Regions from separate parts of the Citrobacter tructae genome, predicted to be linked through region 2. Evidence: riboswitches for the same ligand, from Rfam matches in the RefSeq annotation. Region 2 holds a riboswitch; each other region holds the start of a gene.
The links. A riboswitch is a leader RNA that binds a small molecule or an ion and turns the genes downstream of it on or off. The one in region 2 is predicted to bind cobalamin.

Region 1 (7,651 bases), 800 kb from region 2:
CACCGGGTTATCTTTAACGTTGGTGACGTGCGCTTGTTGAGAAGGGGTTCGACGGGCACGCATTTTTTGCATCGACATCATCATCTCGACGACGTTCATATGCGAAACCACTTCGACAATTTTTGCCGGTGTCATCGCGGTGGTCAGCGGAACGATGTCTTTGCGCTTCACATTCGGATCGCAAAGCATATTGGCGAGTTTGACTGAGTCCATCGCCATTACTTCTTCTGCGCGCGCCAGATTAATACCGTAGCGGGCAATAAAATGGTCAATCAAATCAAATTCACTGGCGGCTTTGCCATCCAGTTCAGTGACCATACCGTTAACGATTTTTATGGACGGTTTTGGGTCGTTCGGGCTTTCCATCGCAATGAAGCCTTCTTCGATCCACTCCTTAACGAAGCCGTCCTGATTCACAGGGCGTTTCGCCAGTGCTTCAAATCTTTTCGATCTCATGAATCAGCCTCACGGGTATCAGATGTAGGACGGACGATCGTTTTTCGGTTCTGAGCCGAGGGTCGCGAGTACGGTTTTACCGATTTCGCGCGCGGAGATGACGGCCTGGCGTACGGCGCCAGAGTCACCGGAAATAACCAGAATGGCTTCGTTACTGAAGCTGGTGCCATGGGCCGGGGAGCTATAAGCCACAACTTCTACGTTGGCCGATTTCAGTGCGGTATCGGCCATCAGTACACCAACGGATGCCGGTGCACCGACGATCACGCCACAGGCACGGCCAATGGGTGCGCCAAAGGCTTTTTCCAGCGCATAGCTGGCACGTGCGGTGTATTGCATTTCGATGTGACCGGCTTCATTGGCGTAGACATCGCCGAATGTGCGATCCAGTTCTTTCAGTGCGACTTCAATCCCGCGTTTTACGTCGGAAACATCGTTGCCGCCCAGGATAATCAGCGAACCATGGCCCGCGCCGCCTTTGGTATCACGGGGAAGCTCAATACTCACCACTTCAGTATTGGTGGCTTTTACCGCTTCATCGGCGGCCATGATATGTGGGCCTGCGCCGGTACGGGCGCCAAGGATGCCAATGGAGCGATAGCGTTTTTCAAGTTTCATCGCGTCCAGTAAGGCGCTGTCGACGTTTGCGATTACCAGGCCGACGGTGTCGCCAATCGCGGTGCCGACAAATTCCGTTAAACTGCAGCTCTTCTCTGCCATAGCCGTCTCTCGTATTGGATGATTGTTTTCAGGGATAGCCTTGTGTTCCGGCGTTGCCACACGAGCAATCACCTGCGCCATGATCTGTTCAACCAGCTCATTGCTGCTCATCAGCTAATTCCCTTCGGTAAGATTTTCTCGACATCGGTATGAGGGCGTGGGATCACGTGTACGGCTTTCACTTCACCCACGTTACGTGCGGCAGCGGCACCTGCATCTGTTGCAGCCTTTACCGCGCCAACATCACCACGAACAATCACGGTGATCAGTCCTGAACCTATTTTTTCGTAGCCGACCAGCATCACATTGGCTGACTTCACCATTGCATCTGCGGCCTCTATGGCTGCAGTTAAGCCTTTGGTTTCTACCATTCCTAACGCTTCTTGTTGCATAAAGACCTCGCCTGGGTTGTCCCGATTTTCATGACTATAAAAAGAAGCGAGGAAAAAGAATGGCTGACTTGAAGATGAGAGTGAAAAAATAGTGAGTGAGTAGTGTTATAAAATTGCTGGAAAATTATCTATGATTTTGTTTTTTAATGTGTTTTTTGATTTTTTTAATGTGAATATTTAGCTATGTCAATACCAGATTTACATTTTTTGTAGTGACAAAATAAATATCATTTGCTATGTGGGAAAAATGAATTTGTGATGTTTGTTTGAAAACGAGAATCTGCTATTAGCAATATTTTATTATTTTTATAATGCGTTTTAAATAGGGTTAATGCCCGTTTTTGTTGACTGTTTTAATAAGGTTGATAGCAAAAATTTGCTATCACTACACGATTTTAAAAAGGCTGTGATACTCAGGTTGCCAACAATTTGCCGATTGCTCTTTTTATAGTAAGCCTTGAAGTACTCTACTGCCAGCAGGGAGTCCGCTGGTACAGACACGAACTCTGCTTAGAAGGTGTCACAATGAATGATTCACTAAAAGCACAATGCATTGCCGAGTTTTTAGGTACCGGGCTGTTTCTGTTTTTTGGCATTGGATGTCTGAGCGCCCTTAAGGTGGCCGGTGCGAGTTTAGGGCTTTGGGAGATATGCATCATTTGGGGGCTCGGGATCTCGCTGGCGGTCTACCTGACTGCCGGAATATCTGGAGCACACCTCAATCCAGCCATTACCATTGCACTATGGCTGTTTGCCTGTTTCCCTGGGCGCAAAGTTTTACCTTATACGGTCGCGCAAGTGGCGGGTGCCTTTGGCGGTGCGTTGCTGGCCTATCTGCTGTATGGCAGTTTATTTATTGAGTATGAGACGGCTAATCATATGGTACGGGGTAGCCTGGAGAGCCTGCAGCTTGCCAGTATTTTTAGTACCTATCCGGCGACAGCACTTAGCGTATGGCAAGCGGCGCTGGTAGAGGTAGTGATCACGTCCATTCTGATGGGCATGATTATGGCATTGACGGATGATGGCAATGGTGTTCCTAAAGGACCGCTCGCCCCATTGCTGATTGGTATCCTGGTTGCCGTCATCGGTGCATCTACGGGTCCGCTCACTGGATTTGCCATGAATCCGGCGCGTGATTTTGGTCCTAAGTTGTTCGCCTGGTTTGCCGGATGGGGAGATGTTGCGATGACAGGAGGACGAGATATTCCATACTTCATCGTCCCAATTGTTGCCCCCATCATTGGTGCTTGTGCAGGAGCAGCAATTTATCGTTATTTTATTGGCAAAAATTTACCGTGTAATACTTGTAAGCTGGAGGAAAACGAGAACTAGCTTCATGGAAAATGTGTATTTTTGAAATGTAAAAACTGATTTCGTGATCCGGTTTCCTGAACTACTTAAAAAGTCTCCCCACAATGGGAGACTTTTGTTATGGTCCATTACGCCTTTTATCATTGCTTTGGATTGCGAGATGAAAAGCGAATGTAAATAATATGTTTTGTTTATAACAATAAATTAACTGAGAGGTTTTATCATGATTTCTGCGAGTGCCCTGAACTCAGAACTCATTAATAAAATCGCACAGGATTTTGCGCAAGCCACCAGTTTGGCTGTTGTGGTGGTCAATATTCACGGTGATGAGATTTCTGAGCTCTTTAATTTTACCCCTTTTTGCCAGTTGATGCGCCAACACCCACAGCACAGTACTCGATGCCGTATGAGCGATCGTTGTGGAGGACTTGAGGCATCAAAATCAGACCAGCCATGCATTTATCGCTGTCATGCAGGCCTTACCGATTTTTCTATCCCTTTGGTGATTGCGGGGCATCTGGTTGGGTTTGTGTTATGTGGTCAGGTGCGCTTAAGCAATGATGTGGGTCTGGTTGATATTTTGAATGTTGATGACCGTTGGCAGGCCGATCCCGAACTGGTTAATGAATTTCGTAATGTTCCAGAGATGGACTACTCTCGGGTCATCGCCTCTGCAGATTTATTGAAGCTTATTGTGGAAAATTGTCTTAAAAAACAATTGAATTTTTTTGTTATTAAAGACAGTCCACAACAGTCGGAGTCGGTGCGTCCTGCCCGTAATCCGACCCCCCATGACAGTAAAATGAAAAAAGCGCTGCGCTACATTGACGCACATTTATCGGATGAGCTTCGCCTTGAAGATGTCGCTTCGCATGTTTATCTCAGCCCGTATTATTTCAGCAAACTGTTCAAAAAATATCAGGGGATTGGTTTTAATGCCTGGGTAAACCAACAGCGAATGGCAAGTGCTAAAGAATTGCTCTGTCACAGTGACTGGAGCATCGCCAGCATTGCGCGAAATTTAGGCTTTTCGCAAACCAGTTATTTTTGCAAAGTTTTCCGTCAGACGTATCAGGTGACGCCGCAGGCTTTTCGCCAACAAATTAATGTTGTTTCGTCCGAAGAATCAGCATAAATAGCAATAATTTGCTATTGCCGATTTTTGATATCGTTCTGTATGTCCGTCATTATAAAATGAAAAATAAGGATAGCAGACAATAAATTGTCATAGCGCAACAAAGTAATAGTATCGGAAGGATAAACTGCACCAGTTTTTATTTTTGTGATGAGATACAGTGTCTGTATGAATGACTTTCTTTATTATAAATTGAAACTTTCATTCGGAATGCAGACATGAGAATAAGCTTAATGACGCCATAACATTGGCTGAATGAGCGCATGAAAATATTAAAAATGAATTTTTATCATGAGGTGTGATAATTCATCTCATGACTGGAGCTAAATAGGCTCCTGAGCTGACAGGTTTGCCACGTTTGTGGCAGGGAAGGGGGTGAGAATCCCCCGCAGCCCCCGCTGCTGTGATGCTGACGACCCCGTATAGACCACTGATCGCAAGATTGGGAAGGACGGGCGAGAATGACGCTAAGCCAGAAGACCTGCCTGTCAGTGACTACCAACAACTTCGGTGGGAAGTGGGTTGCTCAGATGCACACAGTCGAAAAGACTGGGTATCTCTACACCCCTACCACCCTGAACAGGATCAGGGTATGGCGGCTAATTTTCGCGCGTTTGTTCTTGCAGGTACCGGAAGCGGCTGTGGCAAAACCACCGTGACGCTGGGCTTGTTGAGTGTGTTGAAAAAACGCGGGTTGCGCGTCCAGCCTTGCAAAGTAGGTCCTGATTATCTAGATACCGGCTGGCATACCGCAGTATGCGGCACGGCTTCCCGCAATCTTGATAGCTTCATGATTCCCGCCCCCACGTTGAACGCCATATTTTGTGAGCAGATGCAACAGGCGGATATCGCCGTCATTGAAGGCGTCATGGGGCTCTATGACGGCTATGGTACGGATCCCAACTATTGCAGTTCCGCCGCGATGGCTAAACAGCTGGGCTGTCCGGTCATTTTGCTGGTGGACGGTAAAGCGGTCTCAACGTCAATTGCTGCAACGGTAATGGGGTTCCAGCATTTTGATCCAACGCTCAACATTGCCGGTGTGATTGTTAACCGGGTAAACAGCGAAACGCATTACCAGTTACTCAAGGTCGCGATTGAACGTTACTGTTCGGTACCGGTATTGGGCTATGTTCCCCGTGTGGATGGCGTCACGCTGCCCGAACGTCATCTGGGATTAGTCACCGCGCGTGAGTCGATAGTAAACCAGCTGCCGTGGCAGGAATTTGCCGCGACGCTCGAGCAAACGCTGGATATCGACGCGCTGCTTGCGTTAAGCCAGTTAGACACCCTCCCCGTGGGCGAATGGCCCGCACTTCCCGCTGCTGATGCCGGAGTAGGGCTGACGCTTGCCATTGCCGATGACGAAGCATTCAACTTCTATTATCCGGATAACATTACGCTACTGGAACGCGCGGGTATCAACATTGTCCGTTTTAGCCCATTGCACGACAGCCGTTTACCGGACTGTCAGATGATCTGGCTAGGAGGTGGATACCCTGAGCTTCACGCCGCAAAACTTGCCCTAAATTCCGCCATGCTGGCGCAGTTGCGCGCGGCGCATCAGCGTGGCGTGGCTATTTATGCGGAGTGCGGTGGTCTGATGTACCTCGGTAGCTCTCTGGAAGATAGCGACGGCAATACCTGGCCGATGGCGGATATCATTCCCGGCCACAGCAAAATGGGCAAGCGCCTGACCCGATTTGGCTACTGTGAAGCGCAGGCCGAACAGCAAACCTTGCTGGCCGCACCCGGTGAAGTGCTGCGCGGGCATGAATTTCACTATTCCGATTTTACCGCTCAAACCCAGGCCGTGATGAATTGTCGTAAAGTTCGCGATGGCAAAACGTTACAGGCATGGTCCGGCGGCTGGCAGGTCGGTAATACATTCGCCAGCTATCTGCATGTTCATTTTGCTCAGCGCCCTGAGATGCTCAATCACTGGTTGGCTGCCGCGAGGAGCGTGCTATGACACTGCTCGCGTGGTGTGTCGCCTGGCTGCTTGATTTTATCATTGGCGATCCGCAGAACTGGCCGCATCCGGTACGCTGGATTGGCAATCTTATTTCCGCCGTGCAGCGCCTGGTACGCCGCTATTGTCATAGCGACAGTATGCTGCGTGTCGGTGGCGCAGTGATGTGGGTGGTGGTGGTCGGACTGACCTGGGCTGTGTCCTGGGGAGTACTTGCACTGGCGCAATCCATTCATCCCTGGCTTGGTTGGGGTGTCGAGGTGTGGATGATTTTTACCGTGCTGGCGGGACGCTGTCTGGCCAACGCTGCCTATGATGTCGAACGTCCGCTGCGCGCCAATGATCTCGCGGAAAGCCGGGAAAAACTCTCCTGGATTGTGGGACGAGATACCTCCCAATTACAGCCAAAACAGATCAATCGCGCCGTGGTGGAAACCGTCGCTGAAAACACCGTTGACGGCATCATTGCCCCGCTGTTCTTTTTGTTCCTTGGCGGCGCGCCTTTGGCAATGGCTTATAAGGCCGTGAACACGCTGGATTCCATGGTGGGCTACAAACATGAAAAGTACCGCGCTATCGGTATGGTTAGTGCTCGTCTGGACGATGTTGCGAACTTTATTCCTGCCCGGTTGAGCTGGCTGCTGCTGGGTGTGGCTGCATTTTTGTGCCGTAAAGACGGCTCGCGCGCTTTACAGATTGGCTGGCGCGATCGCTACAACCACAGCAGCCCTAACTGTGCGTGGTCGGAGGCATCTGTTGCCGGGGCATTAGGCATTCGACTGGGTGGTCCTAACGACTACTTTGGCGAGCGCGTTGAGAAGCCGTGGATAGGTGACGCACAACGTGACATTTCAGTAGACGACATTTCCCAAACGATACGATTGATGTGGGTAGCATCGACCTTGGCCCTGGCGCTGTTTATCGCGCTGCGGTGGCTGTTGGTCGGTGTCGCCTGAGGACAAAACGATGCAATACATTCAGCAACCCCAGGCGATTGAAGCCAAAAGTTTCGACATCATTGGCGAGATTATTTGTGAAACCCGCCCGGACTACCAGTTTGCCAGTCCGCTGCATGAGGCCATCATCAAGCGGGTTATTCACACCACCGCTGACTTCGACTGGCTGGACATTTTGTGGTTTTCCAGTGATGTGCTGGAGCAGTTTTGTGCAGCGTTAAGCCGCCCAAGCGTGATTTACACCGATACCACGATGGCCCTTTCTGGGATCAATAAAACGTTGTTGGCAAAATTTGGCGGTGAATGCCGCTGCTACATCAGCGACCCGCGTGTCGTGCGTTCGGCAAAAGAACAGGGGATCACCCGTTCGATGGCGGCAGTCGACATAGCCGTAACGGAAGAGGGCGAAAAGCTGTTTGTTTTCGGCAATGCGCCGACGGCGCTATTTCGTCTGCTGGAACATGATGTTGCCGTGAGCGGCGTGGTAGGTGTACCGGTAGGGTTTGTCGGCGCTGAGGAATCAAAGGATGCGCTGACTCAAAGCAATCTACCGGCCATTGCTGCGTTAGGGCGCAAAGGGGGAAGCAACGTCGCTGCCGCCATCGTCAACGCCATGCTCTATCACATGCAGGGGGCGCGATGAGCGACCAGCCCTTTGACGCACCGGTATGGCACAACGGTAAAGCGCTGCGCAAAGGGTACACCA
Region 2 (7,651 bases):
AAAATGTACGCGGTGGTGATATTTTCATCATCCAGTCCACTTGTGCCCCTACTAACGACAACCTGATGGAATTGGTCGTTATGGTCGATGCTCTGCGCCGTGCTTCCGCAGGTCGTATCACCGCCGTTATTCCTTACTTCGGCTATGCACGCCAGGATCGTCGCGTACGTTCCGCTCGTGTACCGATTACCGCAAAAGTCGTCGCGGACTTCCTGTCCAGCGTTGGCGTTGACCGCGTCCTCACCGTTGACCTGCATGCTGAACAGATCCAGGGCTTCTTTGACGTACCGGTTGATAACGTATTCGGTAGCCCAATTCTGTTAGAAGACATGCTGCAGCTGAACCTGGACAACCCGATTGTGGTTTCTCCGGACATCGGTGGCGTCGTGCGTGCCCGCGCTATCGCTAAGCTGCTGAACGATACCGATATGGCTATCATCGACAAACGTCGCCCACGTGCGAACGTTTCTCAGGTGATGCACATTATTGGTGACGTTGCAGGTCGTGACTGCGTCCTGGTTGATGACATGATCGATACCGGCGGTACGCTGTGCAAAGCAGCAGAAGCACTGAAAGAACGTGGTGCCAAACGCGTATTTGCGTACGCGACTCACCCGATCTTCTCAGGCAATGCGGCAAACAACCTGCGCAACTCAGTGATTGATGAAGTCGTGGTCTGTGACACCATTCCACTGACCGACGAAATCAAAGCACTGCCAAACGTGCGTACGTTGACCCTGTCGGGTATGCTGGCCGAAGCGATTCGTCGTATCAGCAACGAAGAATCCATCTCTGCCATGTTCGAACATTAATCGAGCCCGGCTCAAAAACCCGCTGCGGCGGGTTTTTTTATCCGTTTTACTTATTTGTATGATTTATGCCAACTTCAACTATCATTTTCTAGATAGATGATGCGCTCATGGATGAAACATTATTGTGAACAGACTATTTTCCTCACATGTGATGCCTTTCCGCGCCCTCATTGACGCTTGTTGGAAAGAAAAATATACCGCCTCGCGCTTTACCCGTGATCTGATCGCCGGGATAACCGTGGGGATTATTGCTATTCCGCTGGCAATGGCGTTGGCAATTGGCAGCGGCGTTGCGCCACAGTACGGCCTGTATACCGCAGCTGTCGCCGGGATTGTTATCGCCCTTACCGGTGGCTCACGCTTTAGCGTTTCTGGCCCAACCGCCGCCTTCGTGGTGATTTTATATCCGGTCTCGCAACAGTTCGGGCTGGCAGGCCTGCTGGTTGCCACGCTGATGTCCGGGATATTCCTGATCCTTTTCGGCCTCGCCCGCTTTGGTCGGTTGATCGAATATATTCCCGTCTCCGTCACCTTAGGCTTTACCTCAGGTATTGGTATCACCATCGGTACCATGCAGATTAAAGATTTTCTTGGACTGCAGATGGCGCATGTCCCGGAACACTATCTGCAAAAAGTGGGGGCGCTGTTCATGGCCCTGCCGACCATTAACCCTGGCGATGCCGCCATTGGCGTAGTCACGCTGGCGATCCTGATTTTCTGGCCGCGTCTGGGGATTCGCCTGCCCGGTCACCTCCCGGCTCTACTGGCTGGCTGCGCGGTGATGGGTATCGTTAACCTGACGGGTGGTCATGTAGCGACCATCGGGTCTCAGTTCCATTACATTCTTGCCGATGGCTCGCAAGGTAACGGTATTCCACAGTTACTGCCGCAACTGGTACTGCCATGGGATATGCCTGGGTCCAACTTTACGCTGAGCTGGAGTTCATTACAGGCGTTGTTACCCGCAGCCTTCTCGATGGCGATGCTGGGGGCGATTGAATCTCTGCTGTGCGCCGTGGTGCTCGACGGTATGACCGGCACCAAGCACAAAGCCAACAGCGAGCTGATTGGTCAGGGGTTGGGTAATATCGTCGCGCCGTTCTTTGGCGGCATTACCGCCACCGCCGCGATTGCCCGCTCTGCGGCTAACGTACGTGCCGGGGCTACCTCGCCCATTTCTGCGGTGATCCACGCAATTCTGGTGATCCTCGCACTGCTGGTATTAGCCCCCTGGCTCTCCTGGTTACCGCTTTCCGCCATGGCCGCACTGCTTTTGATGGTGGCGTGGAACATGAGTGAAGCCCACAAAGTAGTGGATTTGCTACGCCACGCGCCGAAAGACGACATCATCGTGATGTTGATGTGTATGTCGCTGACCGTGCTGTTTGATATGGTGATCGCCATCAGCGTGGGGATCGTCCTTGCCTCGTTGCTGTTTATGCGTCGTATCGCGCGCATGACGCGTCTGGCGCCAGTGAATGTTGCTGTACCGGACGACATACTGGTACTGCGCGTAATTGGCCCGCTGTTCTTTGCCGCCGCGGAGGGATTGTTTACCGATCTCGAGTCTCGTCTTGATGGCAAACGCATCGTCGTTCTGAAGTGGGATGCCGTTCCGGTGCTGGATGCCGGTGGGCTGGATGCCTTCCAGCGCTTTGTTAAACGACTGCCGGAAGGCTGTGAATTACGTATCAGCAATTTGGAATTCCAGCCGCTGCGCACCATGGCCCGTGCGGGTATCCAACCTATTCCCGGCCGTCTGGCGTTCTTCCCGAACCGCGACGCCGCGCTGGCCGATATTTAACGTTTAGCAGTGACCGGCAGGCTTTGCCTGTCGGTCACACTTCACTTCTGCAATCCTCTCTGAGTTGCTATTATCATTTCCCCTACTCCTGATGATAGCTACAGTGATGACCCCTAATTCTACATATATCTTTCGCGAAATTACCGAGGCGGATATCCCGGCCGTGCAGTCGTTTATTATCCGCCATTTGAATCTTTACTTTAGTGCCAATAAGCCACTTCCCCATCCACATGAAGATGTATTTGGCATCAATCACCAGTATATTCAGCAGCAAAGAAATTTGTTACTCGGCGTCTGGAATACGCAACAGCAACTTATCGCCACGCTGGCTGTATGTCAGTACGATGACAGAATACTCCCATTAAAAGGACGTTATATGTTGTCCGAAACGGCTGAAATCTGTCGTTGTTATGTCGAACTGGATTACCGTAGACAAGGTATTGGCAGCCAATTAGTCGCTCTGGCAGAGCATTTTTGCCGCCATCAGCAATATAAAGTGTGCTATCTCCACACTCATCACTTTTTACCTGGAGGTTATCAGTTCTGGTTGCGTCATCATTTCAGCGTTTTTTTTGATGAAGGTGGTGAACAGCAAATCGTGCATATGGAAAAACAATCGTAATAATGTGACAGAGAGCTAATAATTAAATTATTTAGCAGTCCTTATTATTTATTCTTCGATTATTTCACGGAGCAAGTATTAGTTGATCGACATCAAATAATTCTCGTTTAGTTTTTTTATATTCGTTATCAATGTTAAATCGAAGTTAACACAAAAAATATATCTAATTGTATTTTAAGGGTTTAATCGTAAAAAGGTAAGCATACCTACTGATTCAAGCGGTTGACGTGATAATTGGATACCGCTACAGTCCATCGCGACAGTATTTCAAAACATTTTTATTATTTTGAAACGGAATATGGTGCGGATGATTTCAATCTTATGCCATAGCTGCCCCCGCAACTGTAAGCGGATGCTGAATATCCCTGTGTAGTGATGATTCACTACAGGTCACTGTAAAGTATTTTTTATGGGAAGGCCGATATTCTGATTACCGCGAGCCAGGAGACCTGCTGTCATGGTTTTATACATTGAGTGGACGGGATGGTCCATGGGGTGATTTATTTGACGAATGAAAAAATTTGATTCCTGATCAAACCGGCAACAATATGTTTTATTTTCATATTATCTTGTCTGAATTTCATGATTAGATGTCATCTATCGTCATGTGCCTGTCCCGCGAAATAAACAATGACCAGACGCTAAGATTCTGGCATCAACGGGACAATGATAATGTATTCTGACATTACCTCTTCTTATTGCAAATATTCACTTCTGGCGCTGACTGGCGCGGCACTTTTCCTGACCAGTAATATCGCTACAGCGGCAAAGACACAATATCCGTTGACCATCAAAAATTGTGGTCGGGATATTACCTTCAATAAAGCCCCGCAGCGTGTAACCACCGTGGGACAGAACAGCACTGAAATCCTCTATTCTTTGGGTCTGATCGATCGCGTGGTTGGCACCTCGCTGTGGTTTGGTCCGCTACCGGAACAGTTCCAGGCAGCAAACAGCAACATTGCAGTCATCGCGCAAAACATCCCCAGCTTTGAAGGCATTATCGCCAAAAAACCGGACCTGGTTGCCAGCCAGTTTGAATGGCAGATTGGCCCGGCGGGTACGGTTGCCTCTTACGAACAATTTGGCGAACTCAATGTTCCGGTTTATACCGCCCCTGCCGACTGCGCAAAAGATAACGAAGACGGCGGCGATGGCGTGCGTAAAGGCATGTTTGATATCGCCATGGTTTACCAGGAAGTTGCCGATCTGGCGAAAATCTTCGATGTTCAGGACAAAGGCGATGAACTGATAGCCAGCCTCAAGGCCCGCGAGGCCGCTGCAAAAACGAAAATCACCGGTATGGACAATAACGTCTCTGCCGTCTTCTGGTTCTCCAGCGCCGACCTGCAGCTTGATCCCTATGTCGCGGGTAAATTTGGCCCCGCCGCGTGGATAGCACAAACCCTCGGGGTAAAAAATGTCATTGATTCCGCCGAGGAGTGGCCGACGGTCGGCTGGGAAACTATTGCTAAAGCCAGTCCGTCGGTCATCGTTCTTGGCGAAATGGGCCGTCGTCGTTTCCCGGCGGATGACTGGAAAGTCAAAATGGAATACCTCAAATCTGACCCGGTCACTCGACTGATCCCGGCGGTTAAAGAAAACCACCTGCCGGTGATAGATGTGCAAACCATGAATGCTGGTATCAGAACCATTGACGGGCTGGAAAAACTCGCCGATGCACTGGTGCAGTACGGTCTGGCACATCCTCAGACCACTCACTAATCCTCGTCATGCGTGATGCCGTGTGCCGGCATCACGCACTTTCGCACTCAGGAAAGCCATAAAGAATGAGCGAATTACGCAGGACGCGTCGGGCGATAAGTCAGTTTACCCAACGGACGCTGCTGCACAGCCTGTGGGTCAGCATGGTGATGTGCGGGGTGCTGCTGGCCGGGATTTCCATCGGTGAAACGTTTATCCCGTGGCGGCATGTCACCCACACGCTGGCAAACCACCTGTTTGGCAGCCAATATGCGGTGGACGCACTCGATGCCGGGATCATCTGGAATTATCGCCTGACCCGCGCGCTGGTCTCCGCCAGCTGTGGCGCCTGTCTGGCGGTTTCCGGCGTGGTGCTGCAATCCTTGCTGCGTAATGCGCTGGCCGAGCCTTATCTGCTGGGGATCTCTGCCGGGGCGTCGACGGGGGCGGTGCTGATCGCACTGACCGGGCTGGGTGCGGGAATTATTAGCATGTCACTCGGTGCGTTTATCGGCGCGCTGACGGCATTTCTGTTCGTCGCGCTGTTAGCTGTGGCAGCCAGAGGAAAGCACGGCTCTGCCACCACGCAAATCATTCTTGCCGGGATTGCCAGCTCGCAGCTGTTTAATGCCATCACCTCGCTCATCATTACCCGCTCGGCCAATGCCGAGCAGGCGCGGGGCATTATGTTCTGGCTGCTCGGCAATCTGAGCGGCGTGCGCTGGCCCGATGTGGTATTGGCAATCCCAACCGCGCTGGTCGGTATCATCGTCTGCTTTTGTTACGCCCGTCATCTGGACGCATTTTCGTTTGGCGCTGAATCGGCAGCCTCGCTGGGCATTCCGGTTAAACGCACGCGCAGCGTACTGATTACCGCGGTGACGGGGATGACTGCCATTATGGTGTCGATTGTCGGGGCCATTGGCTTTGTCGGTCTGGTGATCCCTCATGCCGCGCGGTTACTGGTGGGCAATCAGCATCACCGCTTATTGCCTGTCAGCGCCCTTATTGGTGCCATCTTTCTAATTGTCGCGGACGTCATTTCGCGCACCTTGCTGCCGGGGCAAGTGTTGCCCATTGGCGTTATCACCGCGCTGGTTGGCGCTCCCGCATTTTCGATTATTTTGATCCGAGGGAACCCGAGCAAATGACGGCTAACCCACACTTTACTGCGCCGCTACGTGCGGCAAATACGGTTAACCATATGGTCTGCGCCCAGCACCTGCACTGGGAGGTGAAGGGCAAGTCCATCGTCAATGATGTCTCTTTTCAGGTCGCACCCGGAGAGTTTGTTGGTATTATCGGCCCCAACGGCTCAGGGAAAACGTCACTGATTTCCCTGCTGGCCGGTTTGCTCAAACCCTCCGCCGGCAGCGTTTCTCTGAACAGCAAAGACATTCGCCGCTACTCGCGCCGCCATCTGGCACAAAAGGTCGCATTGGTTGAGCAACAGGCAGAAACCAGCGAGCGTCTGACCGCTATCCAGGCCGTTTCCCTCGGCCGCACGCCGTGGTTAAGCCTGCTATCACCGTGGTCACAAACCGACGACGATATCGTGCAGACGATGCTGGAGAAAGTCTCCCTGCAAAACCTCCAGCATCGCTGCTGGCATACCTTCTCTGGCGGCGAACGCCAACGCCTGCACATTGCCCGGGCGCTGGCGCAACAGCCGCAGGTTTTGCTGATGGATGAACCGACGAATCATCTCGACATCCAACATCAGATTGGCCTGCTCAATCTGGTCAAGCGCGAAAAACTGACCGTCATTGCCGCCCTGCACGACCTGAACCATGCCGCGATGTTTTGCGATCGCATCATGGTGATGACCGCCGGACGATTGGCTATGCAGGGCCGCCCTGCGACTATCTTCACCCGTGAAAATCTTAACAGCTGGTTTGGCATCGATGCGATTGTCGAACACGCTCCCAATGAAGCAACCTGCTTCATCCGCTACCAACGACCGGCGTAAATACGACAAGGAACCGCTATGAAACGCATTAAGCAAAGTCTGCTCATTCTGTGCCTGTTCGCTTTCACCTCGACAGCTTTTGCACAAACCTACGAAGTCCTGATGAAAAACCGCGGTACCGGAGGGCCGATGGTCTACGAACCGGATTATCTGGCGATCCAGCCGGGCGATAGCGTGAAGTTTGTTCGCAAGCACAAAAGCCACAATGCGGCCTCAATTGCCGAACTCTCCCCCGCCGATTACCCCGGTTTTATCGGCAAAATCGATGAGGAGATTGAAATCAAATACGACACTGCCGGTTTCTACGGCATCAAATGCTCACCGCACTATGCGCAAGGCATGATCATGTTGATCAAAGTCGGCGACGCCGTTTTGCCCGACAGCTACCGCGCGTTTAAAGCCCCTGGCCTTGCCGATAAACGTTTTCAGGACATTTATACCCGTCTTGAGAAACAGTAACGGCACAACGATAAGAGGATAACGGCGGTGAATAAAAAAACGGACAGCGAGGCAATCCACACCCAGCGGCGCGACTGCTTGTGCAAGCTGACAAAATTTGTCGGTGCCGCGGGGGTTACCGCAGCCGTCTGGCCGCTGATCTCGGCGCTGGGACCAGATGATAAAACCGTGGCAGAGAATGAGCCTGTCGATGTTTCCCTTGCGGGAGTGGCGGCTGGACAGACGGTGAAACGTATCTGGCAGGGAAAATTGATCCTGATTCGCCACCGTACACCAGACGA
Region 3 (7,651 bases), 1.9 Mb from region 2:
GCGTATACGGGAACTGATCGAACAGCGCCAGACGTGACACATTGTGCGTCTGGCTCAACGTTTCCAGATTCTTACACAGCGTCTCCGGGTTGCAGGAGATGTACAGAATATGCGGATACGCCTGCACCATTTTCTCCGTTTCGCTGTCCAGGCCGCTGCGCGGTGGGTCAACGAAAATGGTTTCACACTGGTAACTCTTCAGATCGATGCCCTGCAAACGGTTGAACTCACGTACGCCGTTCATCGCTTGAGTGAACTCTTCGGCCGCCATGCGAATAATTTGTACATTATCAATATTGTTAGCCGCAATGTTGTACTGTGCTGCAGCAACGGATGGCTTGGCGATTTCGGTAGCCAATACGCGGTTGAAGTTCTGCGCCAGCGCTAGCGAGAAGTTGCCGTTACCGCAGTACAGCTCAAGCAGATCGCCTTGTGAACCTTTGGTGACATCAATCGCCCATTCCAGCATCTGAATATTCATGGCGGCATTCGGCTGCGTGAAGCTGTTCTCAACCTGGCGGTAGATAATCTCTTTACCCGCGACCGGCAATCGTTCGTCGATATAATCCTGATCCAATTCGATTTTGGTTTTGGTCGCCCGACCAATCAGATGCACGTTCAGATTCTTCGCACGCAGTGCATCCCGCAGCGCCTCGGCTTCCTGACGCCATTCGTCATCCAGCCTTTTATGGTACAGCATTGATATTACCGCCTGACCACTCAGGGTAGTGAGGTAATCAATCTGGAACAGTTTGTGGCGCAGGACGTGGTTATTGCGAACGCCTTCGATCATCGCCGTCATCAGCGTGTTGATGAGTTCGCTGGCTGCCGGAAAACTGTCGACGCGAATACGACTTTTGGTCTGGCTTTCGAACATGATGTGGTACAGGTCATCACCGTCGTGCCACAAACGGAACTCGGCGCGCATACGGTAATGGCTGACCGGCGAGCGAAACACTTCCGGAGCCCGATCAGTAAATGGCGTCATTAAGCTCTGCAAACGTGCCACTTTTTCGTCTAGCTGCGCGTCATACTGTTCTGTCGGAAGGTGTTCGGGGGTCATGATGCATCCTGAAAAATAAAAGTACGCGGGGATTGTAGGGATTGCTCAGTAGATGTCCAGTTATTGATGATTTCCGATATTGTGATGTGCGGTCTGGACAGTAGGTTGTAACAGACGGTAGCATCCGCGTTCCGGTCCTGTGAGTTAAAAGGGAATCCAGTGTAAATCTGGAGCTGACGCGCAGCGGTAAGGAAAGGTGAGATGAGAGCGTAAGCAGACACTGCCTGTGGGTGGGAAGTCTTCATTTCTTTTTATTCTATATCCTGAATAACCTTCCAAGCCCGAAGACCTGCCGGCTAACGTCGCATCTGGTTTTCATCATCGCGTACTATCGGTGGGACCTGCGGCATCCTTCTTATATTGTGGATGCTTTACAATGATTAAAAAATCATTGCTGCTGACGGCACTTTCCGTCGCGGCATTTTCTAGTTGGGCGCAGGACGCTAGCCTGGATACACTCGTCGTCACTGCGAACCGTTTTCAGCAGCCCCTTAGTGCCGTTCTTGCCCCCATTACTGTTGTTACGCGCCAGGATATCGATCGCTGGCAATCCACCTCTGTGAATGACGTTCTGCGTCGGCTGCCGGGTGTCGATATCGCGCAAAGCGGCGGTATGGGACAGAACTCGTCTATTTTTATTCGTGGGACCAATGCCAGCCATGTGCTGGTGCTGATTGACGGCGTGCGCCTGAACTTAGCGGGGGTGAGCGGCTCAGCCGATCTCAGCCAGTTCCCGGTATCACTGGTGCAACGTATAGAATACATTCGCGGGCCGCGTTCCGCTGTTTATGGTTCTGATGCGATTGGCGGTGTGGTGAATATCATTACCACGCGAGAAAAGCCGGGGACGGAATTGACCGCCGGTATGGGCAGTAATGGTTATCAGAATTACGATGTCTCAACCCAACAACAGTTAGGCGAGAATACGCGCGTTACGCTGATGGGGGATTATGCCTATACCAAAGGTTTTGATGTTGTCGCCTACGGCAGCACCGGTTCTCAGGCGCAGCCCGACAAAGATGGTTTCTTAAGTAAGACACTGTATGGCGCACTGGAACACAACTTCTCCGACACATGGAGCGGGTTTGTTCGTGGCTATGGCTATGATAACCGCACCAATTATGACTCCTACTATTCCCCCGGCTCGGCGCTTCTCGATACCCGCAAGCTCTACAGCCAGAGTTGGGATGCAGGGCTGCGTTTTAATGGCGAGCAAATCCAGTCGCAGCTGGTTTCCAGCTACAGCCACAGCAAAGACTACAACTATGATCCGGATTATGGCCGCTACGACTCCTCAGCAACCCTGGATGAGATGAAGCAATATAATGTTCAGTGGTCAAACAGCATGGTGGTGGGCCACGGTAACGTTGGCGCAGGCGTTGACTGGCAAAAGCAAACCACAGAGCCTGGCACCGGGTATGTCACGGACGGTTACGATCAGCGTAACACGGGCCTCTATCTGACCGGATTGCAACAGCTTGGCGACTTCACCTTTGAAGGTGCGGCGCGTAGCGACGACAACTCCGAGTTTGGTCGTCATGGAACATGGCAAACCAGCGCCGGATGGGCGTTTATTGACGGTTATCGCTTTATTGCGTCTTACGGCACATCTTACAAAGCGCCTAATCTCGGGCAACTCCATGGCTATTATGGCAATTCGAACCTGGATCCCGAAGAGAGCAAGCAATGGGAAGGGGCATTTGAAGGTTTAACGGCGGGCGTGAACTGGCGCGTGTCAGGGTATCGTAATGATATCGATGACATGATCGATTACGACCCGCATACCGAGAAATACTTTAACGAAGGCAAAGTCCGTATTAAAGGCGTTGAAGCGACGGCGAATTTCGATACCGGTCCGCTGGCGCACACGCTGAGCTACGATTATGTCGATTCGCGCAATGCGATTACGGACAAGCCGCTGGCGCGTCGTTCCAAACAGCAGGTGAAGTATCAGCTCGACTGGCAGGTTTATGATTTTGACTGGGGCCTGACGTATCACTATCTGGGAACGCGTTATGACACGGACTACGTTACCTACCAGCCGGTAAAAATGGGAGGGGTTAGTTTGTGGGATCTGGCAGTATCATATCCAATCACCTCACAGCTGACAGTTCGTGGTAAAATCGCCAACCTGTTCGATAAAGATTACGAGACAGTTTATGGCTACGAAACTGCAGGACGGGAATACACCTTGTCTGGCAGCTACACCTTCTGATCCACGTCCCACCGTGCTGGTGTTTGATTCCGGCGTCGGTGGGTTGTCGGTCTACAACGAGATCCGGAATCTCTTGCCGGATCTCCACTATATATACGCTTTCGATAACGTCGCCTTTCCTTATGGAGAGAAAAGCGAGGAATTTATTGTCGGGCGTGTTGTTGAGATTGTGACTGCGGTCCAGCAGCGCTATCCCCTCTCTCTTGCGGTTATCGCGTGTAATACGGCAAGCACGGTGTCGCTCCCTGCGTTACGGGAGAAATTTGCCTTTCCGGTGGTAGGCGTGGTGCCTGCTATTAAACCAGCGGCGCGACTCACGGCGAATGGTGTTGTGGGGCTGCTGGCTACGCGTGCAACGGTGAAGCGTTCATATACTCATGAGCTGATCGCGCGGTTTGCAAACGAATGTCAGATAGCGCTGTTGGGTTCCGCCGAGCTGGTGGAACTGGCGGAAGCGAAGCTGCATGGCGAAACAGTTTCTCTGGAAGAGCTGCGCCGTATTCTGCGCCCGTGGTTGCGGATGTCGGAACCACCTGACACGGTGGTGCTTGGGTGCACTCATTTTCCTCTATTGCAGGAAGAGCTTTTACAGGTTCTGCCTGAAGGGACGCGACTGGTGGATTCCGGTGCCGCGATTGCGCGTCGTACGGCCTGGTTGTTAGAACATGAAGCGCCTGATGCGAAATCACCTGACGAGAACATCGCCTTCTGTATGGCAATGACCACTGAAGCTGAACAGTTATTGCCCGTTCTACAGCGTTATGGCTTCAAAACGCTCGAAAAACTGGCAGTTTAATCAGTTTTGCTGGAAAAATACGCACTTGGAAAGTTATTTTAAATTTCCGCTTGTCAGCCTGAAATAACTCCCTATAATGCGCCTCCACTGACACGGAACAACGGATTACACGCCGCCGGGTCAGCGGGGTTCCACTGAGAACCTTGCAGAGAAAAGCAGAAATAATTGCTTGACTCTGAATGAGGAAAACGTATTATACGGGACCTCGCAACGGTGAGCGAAAGCCGCGTTGCACTGCTCTTTAACAATTTATCAGACAATCTGTGTGGGCACTCGAAGATACGGATTCTTAACGTCGCAAGACGAAAAATGAATACCAAGTCTCTGAGTGAACATACGTAATTCATTACGAAGTTTAATTCACGAGCATCAAACTTAAATTGAAGAGTTTGATCATGGCTCAGATTGAACGCTGGCGGCAGGCCTAACACATGCAAGTCGAACGGTAGCACAGAGAGCTTGCTCTCGGGTGACGAGTGGCGGACGGGTGAGTAATGTCTGGGAAACTGCCCGATGGAGGGGGATAACTACTGGAAACGGTAGCTAATACCGCATAACGTCGCAAGACCAAAGAGGGGGACCTTCGGGCCTCTTGCCATCGGATGTGCCCAGATGGGATTAGCTAGTAGGTGGGGTAACGGCTCACCTAGGCGACGATCCCTAGCTGGTCTGAGAGGATGACCAGCCACACTGGAACTGAGACACGGTCCAGACTCCTACGGGAGGCAGCAGTGGGGAATATTGCACAATGGGCGCAAGCCTGATGCAGCCATGCCGCGTGTATGAAGAAGGCCTTCGGGTTGTAAAGTACTTTCAGCGAGGAGGAAGGTGTTGTGGTTAATAACCGCAGCAATTGACGTTACTCGCAGAAGAAGCACCGGCTAACTCCGTGCCAGCAGCCGCGGTAATACGGAGGGTGCAAGCGTTAATCGGAATTACTGGGCGTAAAGCGCACGCAGGCGGTCTGTCAAGTCGGATGTGAAATCCCCGGGCTCAACCTGGGAACTGCATCCGAAACTGGCAGGCTAGAGTCTTGTAGAGGGGGGTAGAATTCCAGGTGTAGCGGTGAAATGCGTAGAGATCTGGAGGAATACCGGTGGCGAAGGCGGCCCCCTGGACAAAGACTGACGCTCAGGTGCGAAAGCGTGGGGAGCAAACAGGATTAGATACCCTGGTAGTCCACGCCGTAAACGATGTCGACTTGGAGGTTGTTCCCTTGAGGAGTGGCTTCCGGAGCTAACGCGTTAAGTCGACCGCCTGGGGAGTACGGCCGCAAGGTTAAAACTCAAATGAATTGACGGGGGCCCGCACAAGCGGTGGAGCATGTGGTTTAATTCGATGCAACGCGAAGAACCTTACCTACTCTTGACATCCACGGAACTTTTCAGAGATGAATTGGTGCCTTCGGGAACCGTGAGACAGGTGCTGCATGGCTGTCGTCAGCTCGTGTTGTGAAATGTTGGGTTAAGTCCCGCAACGAGCGCAACCCTTATCCTTTGTTGCCAGCGGTTCGGCCGGGAACTCAAAGGAGACTGCCAGTGATAAACTGGAGGAAGGTGGGGATGACGTCAAGTCATCATGGCCCTTACGAGTAGGGCTACACACGTGCTACAATGGCATATACAAAGAGAAGCGACCTCGCGAGAGCAAGCGGACCTCATAAAGTATGTCGTAGTCCGGATTGGAGTCTGCAACTCGACTCCATGAAGTCGGAATCGCTAGTAATCGTAGATCAGAATGCTACGGTGAATACGTTCCCGGGCCTTGTACACACCGCCCGTCACACCATGGGAGTGGGTTGCAAAAGAAGTAGGTAGCTTAACCTTCGGGAGGGCGCTTACCACTTTGTGATTCATGACTGGGGTGAAGTCGTAACAAGGTAACCGTAGGGGAACCTGCGGTTGGATCACCTCCTTACCTTAAAGAAACGTTCTTTGTAGTGCTCACACAGATTGTCTGATGAAAAATTAGCAGTAAAAATCTCTGCAGGCTTGTAGCTCAGGTGGTTAGAGCGCACCCCTGATAAGGGTGAGGTCGGTGGTTCAAGTCCACTCAGGCCTACCAAAATCCTTTCATAAAGGATGAGCGGTACAGAGAACAGTTTTACGATGGGGTTATAGCTCAGCTGGGAGAGCGCCTGCCTTGCACGCAGGAGGTCTGCGGTTCGATCCCGCATAGCTCCACCATCCTTTACTGCAAAAACACAAGAAAACTTCAGAGTGTACCTGAAAAGGTTCACTGCGAAGTTTTGCTCTTTAAAAATCTGGATCAAGCTGAAAATTGAAACGATACACTGTGTCTGTTCTCCGTAATAAGAACAGATAAGCGGTGTGTTCGAGTCTCTCAAATTTTCGCAAGTCGAAATGTTTTACGAAACATCTTCGGGTTGTGAGGTTAAGCGACTAAGCGTACACGGTGGATGCCCTGGCAGTCAGAGGCGATGAAGGACGTGCTAATCTGCGATAAGCGTCGGTAAGGTGATATGAACCGTTATAGCCGGCGATTTCCGAATGGGGAAACCCAGTGCAATTCGTTGCACTATCGTTAAGTAAATACATAGCTTAACGAAGCGAACCGGGGGAACTGAAACATCTAAGTACCCCGAGGAAAAGAAATCAACCGAGATTCCCCCAGTAGCGGCGAGCGAACGGGGAGCAGCCCAGAGTCTGAATCAGCATATGTGGTAGTGGAACGGTCTGGAAAGTCCGACGGTACAGGGTGATAGTCCCGTACACAAAATCACACATGCTGTGAACTCGAAGAGTAGGGCGGGACACGTGGTATCCTGTCTGAATATGGGGGGACCATCCTCCAAGGCTAAATACTCCTGACTGACCGATAGTGAACCAGTACCGTGAGGGAAAGGCGAAAAGAACCCCGGCGAGGGGAGTGAAAAAGAACCTGAAACCGTGTACGTACAAGCAGTGGGAGCCTTGATTTATCAGGGTGACTGCGTACCTTTTGTATAATGGGTCAGCGACTTATATTCTGTAGCAAGGTTAACCGTATAGGGGAGCCGAAGGGAAACCGAGTCTTAACTGGGCGTTAAGTTGCAGGGTATAGACCCGAAACCCGGTGATCTAGCCATGGGCAGGTTGAAGGTTGGGTAACACTAACTGGAGGACCGAACCGACTAATGTTGAAAAATTAGCGGATGACTTGTGGCTGGGGGTGAAAGGCCAATCAAACCGGGAGATAGCTGGTTCTCCCCGAAAGCTATTTAGGTAGCGCCTCGTGAACTCATCTTCGGGGGTAGAGCACTGTTTCGGCTAGGGGGTCATCCCGACTTACCAACCCGATGCAAACTACGAATACCGAAGAATGTTATCACGGGAGACACACGGCGGGTGCTAACGTCCGTCGTGAAGAGGGAAACAACCCAGACCGCCAGCTAAGGTCCCAAAGTCACAGTTAAGTGGGAAACGATGTGGGAAGGCACAGACAGCCAGGATGTTGGCTTAGAAGCAGCCATCATTTAAAGAAAGCGTAATAGCTCACTGGTCGAGTCGGCCTGCGCGGAAGATGTAACGGGGCTAAACTGTGCACCGAAGCTGCGGCAGCGACACTATGTGTTGTT

Region 1: it holds a riboswitch for cobalamin, as region 2 does, so the genes downstream of both, E4Z61_RS02880 (cobyrinic acid a,c-diamide synthase CobB) here and E4Z61_RS06805 (ABC transporter substrate-binding protein) in region 2, are expected to answer to the same signal.
Region 3: it holds a riboswitch for cobalamin, as region 2 does, so the genes downstream of both, btuB (TonB-dependent vitamin B12 receptor BtuB) here and E4Z61_RS06805 (ABC transporter substrate-binding protein) in region 2, are expected to answer to the same signal.

The regions. Positions count from the first base shown of each region.
Region 1 is NZ_CP038469.1:483,206-490,856, forward strand. Features, by position in the region: gene pduC (propanediol dehydratase large subunit PduC) at 1-456, opposite strand, end outside; gene pduB (propanediol utilization microcompartment protein PduB) at 475-1,287, opposite strand; gene pduA (propanediol utilization microcompartment protein PduA) at 1,287-1,568, opposite strand; gene pduF (propanediol diffusion facilitator PduF) at 2,094-2,903, shown strand; gene pocR (transcriptional regulator PocR) at 3,106-4,017, shown strand; cobalamin riboswitch at 4,346-4,520, shown strand; gene E4Z61_RS02880 (cobyrinic acid a,c-diamide synthase CobB) at 4,610-5,989, shown strand; gene cbiB (adenosylcobinamide-phosphate synthase CbiB) at 5,986-6,945, shown strand; gene E4Z61_RS02890 (cobalt-precorrin-8 methylmutase) at 6,956-7,588, shown strand; gene cbiD (cobalt-precorrin-5B (C(1))-methyltransferase CbiD) at 7,585-7,651, shown strand, end outside.
Region 2 is NZ_CP038469.1:1,284,870-1,292,520, forward strand. Features, by position in the region: gene prs (ribose-phosphate diphosphokinase) at 1-812, shown strand, start outside; gene dauA (C4-dicarboxylic acid transporter DauA) at 964-2,616, shown strand; gene E4Z61_RS06800 (GNAT family N-acetyltransferase) at 2,723-3,238, shown strand; cobalamin riboswitch at 3,482-3,709, shown strand; gene E4Z61_RS06805 (ABC transporter substrate-binding protein) at 3,911-4,963, shown strand; gene E4Z61_RS06810 (FecCD family ABC transporter permease) at 5,029-6,093, shown strand; gene E4Z61_RS06815 (ABC transporter ATP-binding protein) at 6,147-6,911, shown strand; gene E4Z61_RS06820 (pseudoazurin) at 6,930-7,370, shown strand; gene petA (ubiquinol-cytochrome c reductase iron-sulfur subunit) at 7,398-7,651, shown strand, end outside.
Region 3 is NZ_CP038469.1:3,165,848-3,173,498, reverse strand. Features, by position in the region: gene trmA (tRNA (uridine(54)-C5)-methyltransferase TrmA) at 1-1,063, opposite strand, end outside; cobalamin riboswitch at 1,179-1,374, shown strand; gene btuB (TonB-dependent vitamin B12 receptor BtuB) at 1,440-3,278, shown strand; gene murI (glutamate racemase) at 3,223-4,074, shown strand; rRNA gene E4Z61_RS15855 (16S ribosomal RNA) at 4,452-5,991, shown strand; tRNA gene E4Z61_RS15850 (tRNA-Ile) at 6,062-6,138, shown strand; tRNA gene E4Z61_RS15845 (tRNA-Ala) at 6,185-6,260, shown strand; rRNA gene E4Z61_RS15840 (23S ribosomal RNA) at 6,467-7,651, shown strand, end outside.